Regions from separate parts of the Vibrio sp. 2433-A1 genome, predicted to be linked through region 1. Evidence: riboswitches for the same ligand, from Rfam matches in the RefSeq annotation. Region 1 holds a riboswitch; each other region holds the start of a gene.

Region 1 (2,267 bases):
ATCTTAACCGCTGGGGTTGCAGCAGGTTTTTCCTCGATATTTGGTACTCCTTTAGCTGGGGCTATATTCGCGTTAGAAGTTCTATTCATTGGCAGGATTAAATATAATGCAGTCGTCCCAGCCCTTCTTGCAGCTATTTTAGCTGATGTTGTGGCTAGTGCTTGGGGCGCTCATCACACTCACTATCTAGTTAGTTTTGATCAAGTTAATACACTGTTTGAGCATGCAGTTAGCGTTAATGTTTTGCTGTTGTTTAAAGTAATGTTGGCAGCAATTGCATTCGGTGTTGCTGGCTACTTGTTCGGTGAATTGACCCATGGCTTGAAGGATTTATTTAATACCACGCTTAAAAATCCATATTTGATAGTCGTCGTTGGTGGGGTGATTGTAATTGCCATTACTCAGTTGCTAGGAAATTACGATTACATTGGTATTGGTGTTTATCCAAGTAGAGAAGGTGGGGTAAGCATTACTTCTGCGTTTGAAGTTGGCGGTGCAGAATGGTATAGCTGGATTATGAAACTCTTGCTTACCGCCATTACGCTCGCTGCTGGGTATAAAGGGGGAGAAGTCACACCGTTATTTTTTGTGGGTGCGACGTTGGGCAATTTTATGGCGTGGGCTCTCGGTGCGCCCGTTGAGCTGTTTGCTGCGTTGGGCTTTTTGGCTGTCTTTGCTGCAGCGACCAACACACCTCTTGCATGCACTTTGATGGGGGTCGAGTTATTTGGCGCAGATCATTTGCTGTATTTCGCTTTAGCTTGTTATGTTGCCTATTATTTTAGTGGTCACACAGGTATCTATTCTTCACAAAAAGTGGCTACTGCGAAGCATATAAAAGACTCCAATGATGATAACTTTGAGGTTAATATTGGTTCATTGCGAGAATCAAATCCGTCACTGCTAAAGCGTTTTGTAAATAAGCTTAAACACAAATAGTTTGGTACGAGCCACAGCTGACCAGCTAATTAAGCGTAGATATCTTATTTTTATAGCTCTATACTGACTAACAATACTTGTCGGAGTGCCATACGTGGCTGAGACCGTGAACACGGGATCCGTTGAACCTGATCAGGCTAATACCTGCGAAGGGAACAAGAGTAAACATTGATGGGCTATTCTGTCTATTGATCTTTGTTTAGGTGTTCGTGCCTGCTTCAGGCTTTGCATCTAACATCTCTTGCAACACCTATCCGCCAAGCATTTATCCATATTTTTCTAATAAATGATAAAGGAAAATGCTATGTCGAGTCGCAAACAAGCGAGACTGGAAGCAAAACAGTTTATAGATACACTCTCGGTACAACCGTACCCAAATTCAAGCAAAGTCTACGTAGAGGGTTCACGTCCTGATATTCGTGTGCCAATGCGTGAAATATCACTCGCTGATAGCCTTATTGGAGGCACAAAAGAAGCGCCTATTTTCGAGCCTAATGAGCCAGTTCGCGTTTACGATACCTCAGGTGTATACACAGACCCAAATCACACCATAGACCTTTACAATGGCTTACCTAAGCTGAGAGAAGGGTGGATTGAAGAGCGCGCGGATACTGAACTACTTGATGAAGTAAGCTCGGTATACACCAAAGAGCGCTTAGAAGATGAAACGCTAGACGATCTTCGTTATGGCAATCTACCACGTATTCGACGTGCTAAAGGTGGGCTGTGTGTGACTCAGTTACACTATGCTCGCAAAGGCATTATTACCCCAGAAATGGAATACATCGCCCTACGTGAAAATATGGGGCGTGCTCAATACCGCGATGAAGTGCTGATGCAGCAACATCCGGGCCAAAGCTTCGGAGCGAATCTTCCAAAAGACATTACCGCCGAGTTTGTTCGCAAAGAAGTCGCTGAAGGTCGCGCTATTATCCCTTCTAATATCAACCACCCAGAATCCGAACCAATGATCATTGGACGTAACTTTTTGGTCAAAGTGAACGCCAACATCGGTAACTCATCGGTCACTTCTTCGATTGAAGAAGAAGTAGAGAAGCTAGTATGGGCGACGCGCTGGGGTGGCGACACCGTTATGGACCTCTCTACTGGACGTAATATTCACGAAACTCGCGAGTGGATTCTACGTAACAGTCCGGTTCCGATCGGTACCGTACCAATGTACCAAGCGCTTGAGAAAGTGAATGGTGTTGCGGAAAACCTTAACTGGGAAGTGATGCGCGATACTCTGATCGAGCAAGCAGAGCAGGGCGTTGACTATTTCACTATCCATGCCGGTTTACTACTTCGCTATGTGCCAATGACAGCAA
Region 2 (2,267 bases), on a different contig from region 1:
AATAAGGTTGGCAGTGACAACATTATTGCAGTGCTAGAGCCACGCAGCGCCACAATGAAGCGCGGCGTACATAAAGATGCGCTGGCTGCTTCACTGGCTAAGGCGGATCAAGTATTCCTTTATCAACCAGACAGTATTGATTGGTCAGTAAAAGATATTGCTAGCCAGTGTCATCAACCTGCTGACACCTCAGCTGATGTCGATGAGCTGGTTGAGAAGATAGTTGCTCACGCTCAAGCGGGAAGTCATATCTTAGTGATGAGCAACGGTGGCTTTGAAGGTATTCACGGCAAGTTACTGGAAAAATTAGGCGAAAAATAGTTATTACCATGAGTAAACAACAAAAAACGATCACATTAGCGTTTACAGGAGCATCAGGTGCACCTTACGGACTGAGGCTACTAGAGTGCTTGTTAGCAGCAGACTATCAGGTCTATTTGCTGATCTCTTCGGCAGCGCGTGTCGTGCTAGCAACTGAGCACGGCTTAAAGTTGTCTGCTAACCCTGACACGGCGAAACAAAGCTTGTTTGAGCATCTCAACTGTGACCCAGAAAAACTGGTCGTTTGTGGCAAAGATGATTGGTTCTCTCCAGTTGCTTCAGGCTCAGCTGCGCCGAAACAGATGGTGGTTTGTCCATGCTCTGCGGGAAGCGTTGCCGCGATTGCCCACGGTATGTCTGACAATTTGATTGAGCGTGCCGCTGATGTGGTGATGAAGGAGCGCGGTCAGTTATTGTTGGTGGTACGTGAAACACCGTTTTCTACCTTACACCTAGAGAACATGCATAAGCTTTCTCAGATGGGCGTGACAATTATGCCAGCCGCACCGGGTTTCTATCATCAGCCTAAGTCGATTGAGGATTTAGTCGATTTTATGGTTGCACGTATTCTTGATCACTTGGGCGTAGAGCAGGGCCTTGTTCCACGCTGGGGTTATGACCCCCGTCATATTTGAAGTCGCAGCGTTGTTGACTGCTCAAATTTACCCAAATCAAATAGAGCACCTATGTTCATTGGGATGAATTTGCTTGTCGCCTAGCTGCAACTCCACCTATTTAGGGGATGGCTATTGAGTCTCATAACTATTACAATTTGACCGTTACTCATCGGGGAGCAATTCATTGTTGCAATGAAGCTGAGATCAAGCCTAGCTTGGGACCCGTGGACCTGAACCAGATAATGCTGGCGTAGGAATTGAGTTTGGATCTATCTCATACCGATGTATCCCTCAAACCTGTGCCGCTCATACAAGGAGAGAGCGAGCAGTGAAAAACACTCGAAATACCTGTTCAATCAGCGCACTAGCGGCAGTTACTCTAGCTTCATTTTCAGCCAGCGCGGCAGACAATACACTCACGGTTTATACCTATGATTCATTTGCAGCTGATTGGGGCCCTGGTCCAACGGTCGAAAAAGCGTTTGAAGCAAAGTGTGGTTGTGACGTCAACTTTGTTGCCTTAGATGATGGGGTTTCGATTCTAAATCGACTGCGCCTAGAGGGTGGCAACAGCAAAGCCGATATCGTACTTGGCCTAGACAATAATCTGATGGCGGAAGCTAAGGAAACAGGTTTATTGGCGCAGCACAATGTTGATACTAGCTCCGTGACTCTACCTAACGGTTGGAATGATAAGACTTTTGTGCCGTATGACTTTGGCTATTTTGCTTTTGTTTACAACAAAGAGACGTTGGCCAATCCACCAAAGAGCTTAAAAGAGCTAGTAGAATCACGTGATGATTTGAAAGTGATTTATCAAGATCCTCGCACTTCGACGCCAGGCCAAGGCTTGATGCTGTGGATGAAGTCAGTCTACGGCGATGATGTAACAGAGGCATGGCAAAACCTCGCGAAAAAAACCGTTACGGTTACCAAGGGTTGGTCAGAGGCATACTCTATGTTCCTAGAAGGCGAGTCTGATTTGGTACTTTCCTATACCACATCGCCTGCCTATCATTTGATTGCTGAAAATGATGAGAAGTATGCCGCGGCTGATTTTGCTGAAGGTCACTACACTCAAGTCGAAGTGGCAGCAAAGGTAAAAGGCTCTAAAAATGAAAAGCTTGCCGATGAATTCATGAGCTTTATCTTAAGTGATGAATTTCAGTCAGCAATGCCAACTGGAAACTGGATGTATCCAGTGACTAATGTTGAACTGCCTAAAGGTTTCGAAACACTGACGGTGCCTAGCCAAGCACTTAGCTTTAGTGCTGATGAGGTAGCTCAGAATCGTAAATCTTGGATTCGTGAATGGCAAAGTGCATTAAC
Region 3 (2,267 bases), on a different contig from region 1:
TACTACTCATCTCAGAAATGTCTGGTGAAGATGTTCTAGAAGCATAACAACGCAAAACAAAGAAAAAGGAGCCTTATTTGGCTCCTTTTTTAGTTTTTATCCATGTAACTGCATTTTAACGATTTGTTTGACAGTCTCAAGCCTTGCTGGAAGTTGTCGGTGACGCTTAGTGAGTAAGTAAAGCGTCTCGATGACTTCTTGTTTTGGTTGGTAAATCGCAATCTCTTCTTTGTATGGGAAGGTGTCTAATGCGCTTTTTGGCAGAATGGTAAAGCCAAGGCCTTGTGCCACTGGCAGTAATATTTGGTTGAGCTGATTGATATAACCCTTAACTGGAAGTTGATGAATATTGATGGATTCCAGTGTTGGTTCTCCACAGCGAGAAAAGTAGAGTGCTAAGTAGTGTTCGGCATCTGGGTGGCGAATAAGCCCCATCTGTTTTAGCTGCTCTTCATTAAGTGATTTGGTTGCCATTGTCTTAGGCATCATCAAACATAAAGGTTCTTGTCCAAATTGTTCCGACTCGACTCTAGGGTCTGATGGTTCGTTTGTGACGATACCTAAGTCGACCTCTCCAGCAATAATCTCTGCAATGATTTTATGATGAGGTGCTGCCTCTAAGTGTGGTATGAGGTTGGGGTATTTACATTGTAAATCGAGCAGTTGAGGGTATAGCAATAGGGCTAAAGAGCCTGAGCATGCTAAAGAAACATCGCCTGAATGTGGGTCATCTTGATTGAGTGATGACAGCATCTGCGTTTGTTGAGTTTCTAACTCGTTAGCATAAGCGTAAACGGTTTTCCCCGCTTCAGTAATCTCAAAGCTTTTGTTATGCCTTTTAATTAAAGCGTGCCCACAGGCTTGTTCGAGTTTCTTAATATGCTGACTGACACCTGGCTGAGTCATAAATAGTTTGTCGGCGGTTTTGGTGAAGTGACATGTGTCGATGAGAGTGACAAACGTCTTTAACCAGATTGGATTCAACATAGCTTTTGACCATAAGAAAAAATTATCTTAGTGAGTTTAAACGATAACAAAAAATTCAGGAAGAGAAGGTTTTAAACACAAATTGAAACGACTCAAGATGTATTTTTGCGAGCAAATGATGCAATTTGGTTAATTTTATTGTTATCATCAGCGGGAAATAGTCGGGGAGCCTAACCATTACGGAAAGGGCTGAGATCGCAATGCGAGACCCGTTGAACCTGATTCAGTTAGCACTGACGTAGGGAACTATGCGCACTCAACCTCTTGGTTTGGTGTACTCGTATTCGATGGATTGATCGCCTCATTTTCTGATCCCTTCTTTCGTGGCCGAGAGTTCCTGTACGTCTTGTAGTAGGAGCAACAATGCCACATTCACAAGACACAACTCCAATCGTATTAACCATCGCGGGCTCTGACAGCGGCGGCGGTGCAGGCATTCAAGCCGATATCAAAGCAATCTCTGCCACGGGCGGTTATGCATGCTCGGTGATTACCGCTATCACGTCGCAAAACACCCTTGGTGTGTCTGCTATTCATCCGATTCCCCTTGAGCATATTGAAAGCCAATTGGATGCGGTGTTCACCGATCTCAATATTGTTGCTGTCAAAGTTGGCATGTTGGCAGATTCAGAGATCATCAAAGTGGTTGCCGACAAAATTCGTCAGTATCAACCTAAGCACCTTGTGGTTGACCCTGTCATGGTGGCGACCAGCGGCGATCTTCTGCTTGAAACCAATGCAATCTCTACTCTCAAACAAGAGTTACTTCCACTTGCTGATCTAATCACCCCTAACTTGCCGGAAGGTGCCGCTTTGATTGGTGGCGCAGTACCGCAAAATGAAGACCAAATGGGAGCAATGATTTCAGAGCTGCGTGCTTTAGGTGCCAAGGCTGTGCTGCTTAAAGGCGGCCATTTAGAGAAAGATGACAACAGTAATGATCTACTCATTATGGCTGAAAGTAGCGAGTTGATTAGCGCTAAACGCGTTGTGACGAATAACACCCATGGTACGGGTTGTACTTTGTCTTCGGCGATCGCTTCGTACTTGGCTCAAGGTAACCGCCTACACAAATCGGTATATCTTGGTAAGCAGTACATTTCTCAGGCTATTGCCAATGCTGACAAGCTAAAGGTGGGCAAAGGTCATGGGCCTGTGCACCACTTCTTTTGTGGGCACACCAATGTCCGTTAGTACTCAATCAGCAACTTCAAGTTCTGATACTCGGTTAGAAGGAAACCTTTATCGAAGCTGGATAGAGCTTTACGCTAGTGACGAGT

The links. Region 1 has a riboswitch for thiamine pyrophosphate ahead of thiC (phosphomethylpyrimidine synthase ThiC). Riboswitches for the same ligand answer to the same signal wherever they lie in the genome.
Region 2: linked by a shared signal. The riboswitch ahead of thiB (thiamine ABC transporter substrate binding subunit) and the one ahead of thiC (phosphomethylpyrimidine synthase ThiC) in region 1 are both predicted to bind thiamine pyrophosphate.
Region 3: linked by a shared signal. The riboswitch ahead of thiD (bifunctional hydroxymethylpyrimidine kinase/phosphomethylpyrimidine kinase) and the one ahead of thiC (phosphomethylpyrimidine synthase ThiC) in region 1 are both predicted to bind thiamine pyrophosphate.

Annotation. Positions count from the first base shown of each region.
Region 1 covers NZ_JBRESC010000031.1:16,581-18,847, reverse strand. The annotation lists gene ACU01J_RS20140 (voltage-gated chloride channel family protein) at 1-939, shown strand, start outside; TPP riboswitch at 1,011-1,111, shown strand; gene thiC (phosphomethylpyrimidine synthase ThiC) at 1,244-2,267, shown strand, end outside.
Region 2 covers NZ_JBRESC010000010.1:135,811-138,077, reverse strand. The annotation lists gene mpl (UDP-N-acetylmuramate:L-alanyl-gamma-D-glutamyl-meso-diaminopimelate ligase) at 1-321, shown strand, start outside; gene ACU01J_RS12170 (flavin prenyltransferase UbiX) at 330-956, shown strand; TPP riboswitch at 1,099-1,212, shown strand; gene thiB (thiamine ABC transporter substrate binding subunit) at 1,267-2,267, shown strand, end outside.
Region 3 covers NZ_JBRESC010000008.1:182,224-184,490, forward strand. The annotation lists gene ACU01J_RS10565 (hypothetical protein) at 1-47, shown strand, start outside; gene ACU01J_RS10570 (LysR family transcriptional regulator) at 97-987, opposite strand; TPP riboswitch at 1,140-1,249, shown strand; gene thiD (bifunctional hydroxymethylpyrimidine kinase/phosphomethylpyrimidine kinase) at 1,351-2,181, shown strand; partial or broken gene ACU01J_RS10580 (thiaminase II/PqqC family protein) at 2,198-2,267, shown strand, end outside.